4 regions of the Nonomuraea sp. NPDC000554 genome follow, and region 2 is predicted to be linked to each of the others. Evidence: riboswitches for the same ligand, from Rfam matches in the RefSeq annotation. Region 2 holds a riboswitch; each other region holds the start of a gene.

Region 1 (2,192 bases), on a different contig from region 2:
GAGGAGCACCACCCCCGCCAGCGCGGCTCGACGGCTCACCTGCACGGACACCATGCCAGATCGTAGCGGCCCGGCCGACCGGAGACGGCCGCGAGGCCGCAGGTCACAGCGCGGGGAACGCAGGCCCCCAATCGTCAAGACCGTGCTGCCGCAGGCGCGAAACCGGACACCACCCGCAAAGCCGCGGAGCGCCACAGCGGAACGCGGCCTGCCGCAGGCGCGAAACCTGGCACCGCCCGCAAAGCCGCGGAGCGCCACAGCGGAACGCGGCCTGCCGCGGGCGCGAAACCTGGCACCGCCCGCAAGGCCGCGGAGCGCCACGGTGGAAGGCGGCCTGCCGGATGACGGCACGCGAAAGCCCCGCCCCTGGCAGGGGCGGGGCGTTTCGTGATCGGTCACAGGCCGGGACGTACCGCGCCGACGAACGACGCCTTGCGCCAGCCGCCGAGCTTGTCGATACGCACCGATTCGCCGGTCCTCGGCGAGTGGATCATCTTGCCATGGCCGACGTACATGCCGACGTGTCCGAGCCCGCGGAAGAACATCAGATCGCCCGGCTTGAGACTCTTCCAGGAGATCTTCTTCTTGATGCGCGCGAACTGGCTGTTCGTCACGCGCGGGATCTTCACTCCGGCCTTCTTCCAGGCGTACTGGACGAGTCCGGAGCAGTCGAACGAGCCAGGCCCGGTGCCGCCGAACCGGTAGGGGTCACCGACCTGCTCCTTGGCCACGGCGACGGCCTTGCGGGCCTTCGCCATCTGCCGAGAAACCGTGGCCGTCTTCGCGGTCCCGACGGTCTTCGCCGCCGCGGTCGTGGAAGTGCCGGCCCTTTCGCTCGTCGTCGCCGCCTGCGCCGCCGGGGCATGGAGGATCAGCCCTCCAGCCGCCACGGACATCGTGAGCGCAACGCCACTCACGGCAAAACGGGACAGACGGGGGTTATGCGGGTGGGTAGACAGGATTTCTCCTTGGATCTTCCACGAACGCCTACCGGGTTAGCTGACGGATTCGGGCCTGGAAGTCGCCCTACGGCGCGTAACGCGCCGATTCACCCCTGATCCCTGGGGAACGGGATCGCTGGGTCCCCGGCTCCGTGCCTCCTGGCTGCACGGATTCGGCAGGCCTCACCGCCGGGTGTCGTGCTCGGTGGGAGTGGCGGCGGGCCAGCGGATGACTATCTCGTCCACATCGGGGGGACCGATGTCGATTCGCGGCGCCATGGCTTGGCACCGCGACGGCCAGAAGCTACGCCGAAAGTTCTGGAGCTGGCAAAGTCCGAGTCAGCCTGTAAAGATCAGATAAAGGTGTCAGTAAGGGGACGAATGCCTGCTGGAAGCCAGGCCGTCGTTACTCAAATGTGACCCTGCTCACAGTTGACGACACAGGTTCGAGTCAGGTCCCATCTGTAACTCTTGTCACATCCGTCACGTGGCAAGGGTCACCCGCCCCGCCGTACCGGCGGCCCGCCGTCCGGTGTGCCACGAAGATCTGCCACCAGCGCTCGGCCGTCTGGACCATGTCGTCGCCGAGGTACCCGAGGAACCGGCCCATGTCCCCCAGCCGGGCGCCGGCGGGCGTGGCGGCACCGAGGACGTCGGCTCCGCCCCGGGCGGCGTCGGCCAGCATGACGGTCATCTGGGCGCTCGCCAGAAAGGCTCGATACCAGACGTCGTCGTCGATGACGTACCGCTCGCGCCGCCGCCCGGGGTCGCGTTCGCGCCTGAGCAGCGCCTGCTCCTCGAGGTAGCCGACGGCCATGGAGATCGACGCCGGGCTGACCCGCAGCCGCTGGACCAGTTCGGCGGCGGTGAGGCTGCCGGAGTCGGTGGTGTACAGGCAGGTGAGCACCCTGGCCGTCGTCCGCGGGACCCCGGTCTGGACCAGCAGCGCCGTGAGGCCCTCCTCGAGGTCGCGCACCGCTTCCGGGTCGCGCCCGTATCCGCCGGTGGCGACCTGCGGCGCCGGTGACGGGGCCCGCCTGCGCCGGCGGGCGCGCCCTTCGGTCGCCTGGTGCGCCCGGTCGGCCCGGTAGCCGCCGGGCCCGCCGTTGCGCGCCACCTCCCGGCTGATCGTGGACGTCGGCCGCCCGAGGCGCCTGGCGATCTCGGCGTACCCGAGCCTTTCGGCGAGCCCCGCGGCGATGCTCTGACGGTCCTCGTAGGTCAGCCTGCCTCCCGGCATCCGCACTCGCC
Region 2 (2,192 bases):
AGGCGCTCGGGCTCAGCGCGACCCAGTCGGGGCTGCGGATCTACCCGCTGACCCTGGCGATGGTGGTCGGCAGCATGGTCATGGGGGCGCTGATGACCAGGACCCGCGTCTACAAGCCCTGGCTCGTGGCCGCGCCGTTCCTGATGGTGGCGGGCACGCTGCTCTGCCTGAACCTGGCCGTCGACACGCCCGGCTGGCTGCTGGCGGGGTGGATGGTGCTCATCGGCCTCGGCATGGGGCCGATGCTGTCGGGGCTGACGGTGGCCGTGCAGCAGTCGGTGCCGCCCCGGTACCTCGGCACGGCCTCGGCCAATCTGACGTTCTTCCGCCAGATCGGCGGCTCGGTCGCGCTGGCGCTGGCCGGCACCGCCTACGCCTCGGTCATCTCGACCGAGGCGCCGCTGCACGGGCTGGCCGCCGCGCACGCCTCGGCCGCCTCGGTGGTCATCCCGTCGCTGGGGGTGGCGGGGGCGCTGGTGGCGCTGGCCGCGCTGGTGGCCCTGCCGGGCGGGCGGCTGCGGCCCATCGTCCGTGAGGAGCGGGCGGAGGCCGGTTTCGCGGCGTGAGCCGCGCCGTGCGAAGCTGTGTGTGTCCCAAACACCAGGAGGTCCTCATGGCGGAAACACCGGAGCCGGAAGTCAGCGAAACCCCCGAGGACGAGTTGAAGCGCAAGTTCCGCGAGGCGCTGGAGCGTAAGCGCAGCCAGCAGGCCGGGTCGGGCGCGGGTGGCAGGGGCGCCGACCCTTCCAAGATTCACGGGGCCCACGGGCCGGCTTCGAGCAAGCGTTCGTTCAGGCGGAAGAGCGGCGGCTGAGACCGGACTGTTCGGGAGGGTACGGCATGGGCCGTGCCCTCCTTTTCTTTTGCCTGCTATGTCGTAAAAGGTAGATCTTCGCCCGTTTTATGGGGTTACCTTTGCCCTTGTCCGTTTTCTTGGGTACAGTCCTGGTGTTATCAGCTAGTGACCTGGCCCTTCACAAGGAAGAGGCGGCTGGCTGACGTCGAATCCCGCGCCCGCGGGAACCGGGGACCCATCTCTTTGGGGTGAATCCGACAAGTGCGTCGGTAGGGCATCTCCACGCCCGAACCCGTCAGCTAACCCGGTAGGCGAGATGGAGAGGACAACCTACCTGATGGTTCACCGCGTCGTACCCCCAGCCCGCGTAGTGTCACCCGCCGCCGACTGAGAGCGGCCCCCCTTCCCCTGAACTTCCAGCGCTCCGCGTAGCGACCGTTTCGGCATACCCGCCCGGCTACGCCCTTGGGAGCGCTGCTTCCCCGTACCCTCACAAAGGACTCTTTGACTTCATGTCTGTACGTCTTGGCATGCGCTCGTTTGCCGCTATCGCCGCCGCCGCGTTCGGTGCGGTGGCCATCGGCGCCGGATCCCCCGCACACGCCGACACCCCCTACGACAAGCAGCCTCTGCTCAAGGGCGGCACCACCGCGTCCTACTTCTGGGACGACTCCTCCGGCCGCGCCGGAGACACCGGTCTGCCCGCCAGCGGCAAGCCCATGCAGAAGGGGCTCGTCGCCAGCCCGAGCTGGCCGCTGATGACCGAGGGCTACGTCGTCTACAAGGACAAGAAGGCGCCGTTCTTCGTCGGCGACCGCGGCCCCGGCGTCCCCTCCAACAGCGGTGTCATGCTCGACCTGGACGCCAAGACGTTCGCCTACCTGACCGGCGGCTCGTTCAACAGCAGCACGCTGGGCGTGGACGGCGTCGGTGGCGAGGGCCACATCAAGATCAAGTACGTCATCACCAAGTGGGGTTCCGGCCCCGGCAAGAAGAACTACCCGGTGGCGTACTCGTCCGGCGCCTGGTCCCGCGTGGACAAGCACCCGGCCAAGCCGCCGACCGTCCTCGTCAAGAAGGACACGGCGGACAAGAGCGAGCCCGCTCCCGCCGCGCCCGCGCCCGCAGCCGCCGAGCCCAAGGCCGCTGTGGCCGCTGTGGCCAACGTGGCCGACGTGCATCCGCAGGCCGCCTCTGCCGAGAGCGAGCCCGCCTCGGGCGCGTCGAGCGGCGTGACCGGCGCGGTCGTGGCCGGCGGCCTGGCCCTGGTCGGTGGCGGCCTGGTGATGGGCCGCGACCGGATCCGCAGGCTCATCCGACGCTGAACCTCGGGAGCCCGCGGACACGGGGACCGCGGGCTCATCGGGAACCCACCCTCAAGGGGCCCGCGGATCAG
Region 3 (2,192 bases), on a different contig from region 2:
GGCGATGAGCTCCTTGGCCTCGGCGAACGGGCCGTCGATCACGGTGGCCTTGCCGTCGCTGTAGGAGATCTGCGCGCCGTGCGAGCTCGGGTAGAGGCCCTCGGCGGCCAGCAGGACTCCCGCCTTGGCCAGGGCCTCGTTGTACTCGATCATCTTGTCGACGTACTCCTGGCTGGGCAGCACCCCGGCCTCGGTCTGCTCGTTCGCCTTGCCCACGATCATGAACTTCACTTCGCGTCTCCTTCGGTCGAGGGTGCGGCCTCGTAGCAGCGTCGAACGCGCGTGGCGCGCATCGACAGCGGAGTCGAAGTCTTGCCGAGACCTTTCGGTCCGGGCAACCGTGAGAGCCCGCGAAGCGCGCGCCCGAGGGGAGTGGGCGCGCGCTTCGCGGGCAGGGGGATGGGGAGAGTGGGGGGATGGTGGGGGAGGGGGCTCAGGCCGCGTAGTCGGGGTAGCCGTAGCCGACGACCTGAGACGTGGGACGGACCCGCTGCTCGACGACGCCGTTGCCGGTGTTGCCCTCGATGGTGGAGATCGTGCCGTCACCGTTGGCCTTGACGACGAAGCCGACGTGGTTGATGTCGTCCAGGCTCTTGCTGCCGCTCCAGGCGAAGAAGACGACGGCGCCGGGCTTGGGCGCGGTGCCCCAGTGGTCGTTGTGCTTGAACCACTTGGCGTGCTCGACGGTGTAGGCGTCGGAGCCGATGGAGGCGCCGAGGCCCGTCTTGTCGCCGATCCAGGAGACGAACATCGAGCACCAGGCGGCGTTGATGTAGTCGGCCCTGGTGCCGCCGTCGCGCTGGATGGTCTCGGCGGCGCGCGCCGAGGCGGCGTACCACTTCTGGAACTTGGTGCCGCCGCCCATGGCGTTCTCGGAGGTGCCGATCTGCGCCTTGGCGAGGGAGAGCACCTGCGCGGCCGTGACCTTGACCTTGCCGCTCCGCTCGTGGTCGGCCGGGCGCACCTGCGAGTGCTGGTGGGTCAGCGCGGCGGAGGGGGTGGTCTGGGCGTTGGCGGCCGTGGGTGCGGCGATCGCGGCGGCGATGACGGTCGCGCCGAGAGCGGCGCGGGCGTAGCTGAACTTCGGGGCACGAGCAAGTCGGTGCATGGCCATCGTTCGGGGATACTCCTTGCTTCCATGCCGCTTACCGGGTTAGCTGACGGGTTCGGACGTGGAAGCTGTCCTACGGCACTGACGTGCCGATTCACCCCAAGGAACGTGGGTCCCCGGTTCCGCGCGAGGCGGATTCAGCGGTCACAGGGGGTCCTGTGATGTGTCTTGCGATGGGCAGGCGACGAACCGGACAAACCGGACGTTACGCCTCGAATGCCCTAGAAGGTAATACATGGGGCAAGCAGATTACAAGTGCATAAATGCCCAGCTAGGAGAGTTGCCGCCTAGCGTCCGCCAGAAGCCCCATCATGGCAAGGGAATCGTCAAGGGTTATGACTTGGCTCTCAGTGCGTCCCTCTGCTAGCGCCGCCCGCACCTCGCGCAGCTCACCGACGTAGCCGCTCTCGCCCGGCTCCAGGACGTGGACCTCGTCCTCCATCGACGGCCCCGACAGCACCACCCGGCGCGGCGCCCAGAACGGCGCGTCGATCTGCGCCCGCATCCCGGTGCCCACGACGTAGGCCGCGTTCGGATACGACCCCAGTAACGACGCCTCCACCAGCGCCCGCCTGCCGCCCGGATACAACAGCACCCCGCCGACCTCCGCGTCGACGCCCGAAGGCGCCAGCGAGCCCGTCACCTGCAGCTCCGACGGCATCCCCAGCAGCAGCTGGGCCAGCCCGAACGGGTAGATCCCCAGGTCGAGCAGCGCACCCCCGCCCAGCTCGGGCGCCCACAGCCGGTGCGCCCGGTCGTAGGGCAAGACGAACCCGAACGACGCCTGCACCGACCGGATCTCGCCGAACCGGGGGTCGCCGGCGATCCGCTGGATGAGCGGGTTGAACCGCATCCACATCGCTTCCATCAGGAAGACCCCGGCCTCCCGGGCCAGCCGCACCATCCGCTCGGCGTCGGCGACGGTGGCCGCGAGCGGCTTCTCGCACAGCACCGCCTTGCCCGCCGCGATCGCGGCCTCGGCCACCTCCAGGTGCTGGGCGTGCGGCGTGGCCACGTACACGGCGTCGACGGCCGGGTCGGCGCACAGCTCCGCGTACGACCCGTAGGCCGACTCGGCGCC
Region 4 (2,192 bases), on a different contig from region 2:
GAGCTCCGTTACGACCCGCTGACCGAGGAGTGGATCGCGATCGCGGGGCACCGGCAGACGCGCACCTTCCTGCCTCCCGCCGACGAGTGCCCGCTGTGCCCGTCGACCGACACGCGGGCCTCGGAGATTCCGGCGCGCGACTACGACGTGGTGGTGTTCGAGAACCGCTTCCCCTCCTTTTCCGGAAATTTCGGTACTTACGGTGAGGTGGGCGGACTGAGCGAAGTACGGCCGGGAGTGGGACGGTGCGAGGTCGTGTGCTTCACGTCCGATCACTCCTCGTCGTTCTCCCGCCTGTCCGACTCCCAGGTCGAGCTGGTCATGGAGGCCTGGGCCGACCGGACGGCCGAGCTGTCGGCCATCGACGGCGTGGAGCAGGTGTTCTGCTTCGAGAACCGCGGCGAGGAGATCGGCATCACGCTCCCCCACCCGCACGGCCAGATCTACGCCTACCCGTACGTGACCCCACGCACCAAGCTCCAGCTCGCGGCCGCCTCACGCCACCCGGGCGGCAACCTGTTCGCCGACGTGCTGGCCGCCGAGCGGGCGGAGGGGACCCGCGTGGTCGCCTCGAACGAGCTGTGGACCGCGTTCGTGCCCGCCGCCGCCCGCTGGCCGTTCGAGGTGCACGTGTATCCGCACCGGCAGGTGCCCGACCTGGCGGCGCTGTCGGAGGAGGAGCGGGCCGCGTTCGCGCCCCTGTACACCTCGGTGCTGCGGGCACTGGACGGGCTGTTCGGCGTGGCGATGCCGTACATCTCGGCCTGGCACCAGGCGCCGGTGCGGCAGCAGCGCGAGCTGGCCTACCTGCACCTGGAGTTGTTCAGCATCAGGCGCGCGCCCGGCAAGCTGAAGTACCTGGCGGGCTCGGAGTCGGCGATGGGGGCGTTCGTCAACGACGTGCTGCCTGAGGAGGCGGCACGCATGCTTCGATCACAGGTAGATCACTAATTGATTTCCGATTGAGGTCGCATGACCTTGGTTTTACTACTAACATCCCTTTTGCACCGGCCGTAACAGCCGTTGCCGCCTAATCCCGGGCGCGTTGCCCGGGAGCCGGGGACCCACCGCAACCGGGGTGAATCCACTTCGGTGGTAGGGACATCACTCCTGCCCGAACCCGTCAGCTAACCCGGCCGGCAGAGGGAGAGGAACACGTACGTGGCGGCTGCGTCCCCCGCGAGTCTGGCCATCGCTCTCGTCACCGCCGCCTCCGCGGCCTTCAGCCCGGCCGTCGCCTCGGCCGCGCCCAAACCCACGGAGGCGCAGCTGCGCGCCGAGCTCAAGAAGCTCAACGCGAAAGTCGACAAGCTCATCGAGAGCTACAACCTCAAGCGCGTCGAGCTGGCCAAGGCGCGACAGGACGCGGAGGGGGCCAGGAAACGGCTCGCCACCGCCGACCAGACGCTGGCCACGGCCCAGAGGCGGGTCTCCGAGCTCATCCAGCTGCGCTACCAGAACGGCGATCCGTCCTTCCTGCTGCCCACCGACGGCGGCGCCGCCGCCGTCCTCGAACAGCTCACCAGCGAGCAGCAGGCCATCGTGCAGAGCGTCGCCAGCGCCCGCGACGAGAAGAAGCGCGCCTCCGACGAGGCCGCCGCGCTCGAGTCCAAGATCCGCACGGACACGGCGGACGTCGCCAAGCAGCGCGACGGCGCCCAGGACGTCATCAAGGACATCCAGAAGAAGCTCACGCAACTCGTCCCGACAGGACCGGGCCGGCGCTCCGACGGCAGCTGGGCGCCCGAGTTGCCCTCCGGCTCCGACAACATCACCGCCCGCATGCGGGTGATCCGAGGGCTGATCGAGAAGAACTTCGCGCTGCCGTTCGAGGTGGGGTGCTTCAGGTCGGGATCGAGCGGCGAGCACCCCCTCGGCCGGGCCTGCGACTTCATGATGAGCACCGGCGGCACCATGCCGAGCAGCGTCAACAACGCCCTGGGCGACCACATCGCCGCCTGGGCCCTGCAGAACAAGGCCAAGCTCGGCGTGAAGTACGTCATCTGGAAGCAGCGCATCAACCAGGGCTCGGGCTGGGAAGCCATGTCGGACCGCGGCAGCATCACCGAGAACCACTACGACCACGTGCACATCTCGATGTACTGAGCTACTCGGCGCTGCGAAGAGTTCGGGGGCGGCCATGTGCCCGGTGAGCTGTACGGCGACGCGCTTCGGCAAGGGGTGTCGGGGAG

Evidence for each region. Region 2 has a riboswitch for cyclic di-AMP ahead of ABT294_RS24900 (hypothetical protein). Riboswitches for the same ligand answer to the same signal wherever they lie in the genome.
Region 1: linked by a shared signal. The riboswitch ahead of ABT294_RS16300 (C40 family peptidase) and the one ahead of ABT294_RS24900 (hypothetical protein) in region 2 are both predicted to bind cyclic di-AMP.
Region 3: linked by a shared signal. The riboswitch ahead of ABT294_RS44680 (CHAP domain-containing protein) and the one ahead of ABT294_RS24900 (hypothetical protein) in region 2 are both predicted to bind cyclic di-AMP.
Region 4: linked by a shared signal. The riboswitch ahead of ABT294_RS38865 (coiled-coil domain-containing protein) and the one ahead of ABT294_RS24900 (hypothetical protein) in region 2 are both predicted to bind cyclic di-AMP.

What each region holds. Positions count from the first base shown of each region.
Region 1 is NZ_JBEPDC010000007.1:191,881-194,072, reverse strand. Features, by position in the region: gene ABT294_RS16305 (gluzincin family metallopeptidase) at 1-39, opposite strand, end outside; gene ABT294_RS16300 (C40 family peptidase) at 396-917, opposite strand; cyclic di-AMP (ydaO/yuaA leader) riboswitch at 970-1,130, opposite strand; gene ABT294_RS16295 (GbsR/MarR family transcriptional regulator) at 1,393-2,181, opposite strand.
Region 2 is NZ_JBEPDC010000013.1:192,909-195,100, forward strand. Features, by position in the region: gene ABT294_RS24890 (MDR family MFS transporter) at 1-566, shown strand, start outside; gene ABT294_RS24895 (DUF5302 domain-containing protein) at 614-814, shown strand; cyclic di-AMP (ydaO/yuaA leader) riboswitch at 990-1,125, shown strand; gene ABT294_RS24900 (hypothetical protein) at 1,309-2,121, shown strand.
Region 3 is NZ_JBEPDC010000037.1:101,212-103,403, forward strand. Features, by position in the region: gene ABT294_RS44675 (YciI family protein) at 1-222, opposite strand, end outside; gene ABT294_RS44680 (CHAP domain-containing protein) at 434-1,114, opposite strand; cyclic di-AMP (ydaO/yuaA leader) riboswitch at 1,128-1,264, opposite strand; gene ABT294_RS44685 (Gfo/Idh/MocA family protein) at 1,383-2,192, opposite strand, start outside.
Region 4 is NZ_JBEPDC010000028.1:27,861-30,052, forward strand. Features, by position in the region: gene galT (galactose-1-phosphate uridylyltransferase) at 1-951, shown strand, start outside; cyclic di-AMP (ydaO/yuaA leader) riboswitch at 1,018-1,156, shown strand; gene ABT294_RS38865 (coiled-coil domain-containing protein) at 1,162-2,106, shown strand.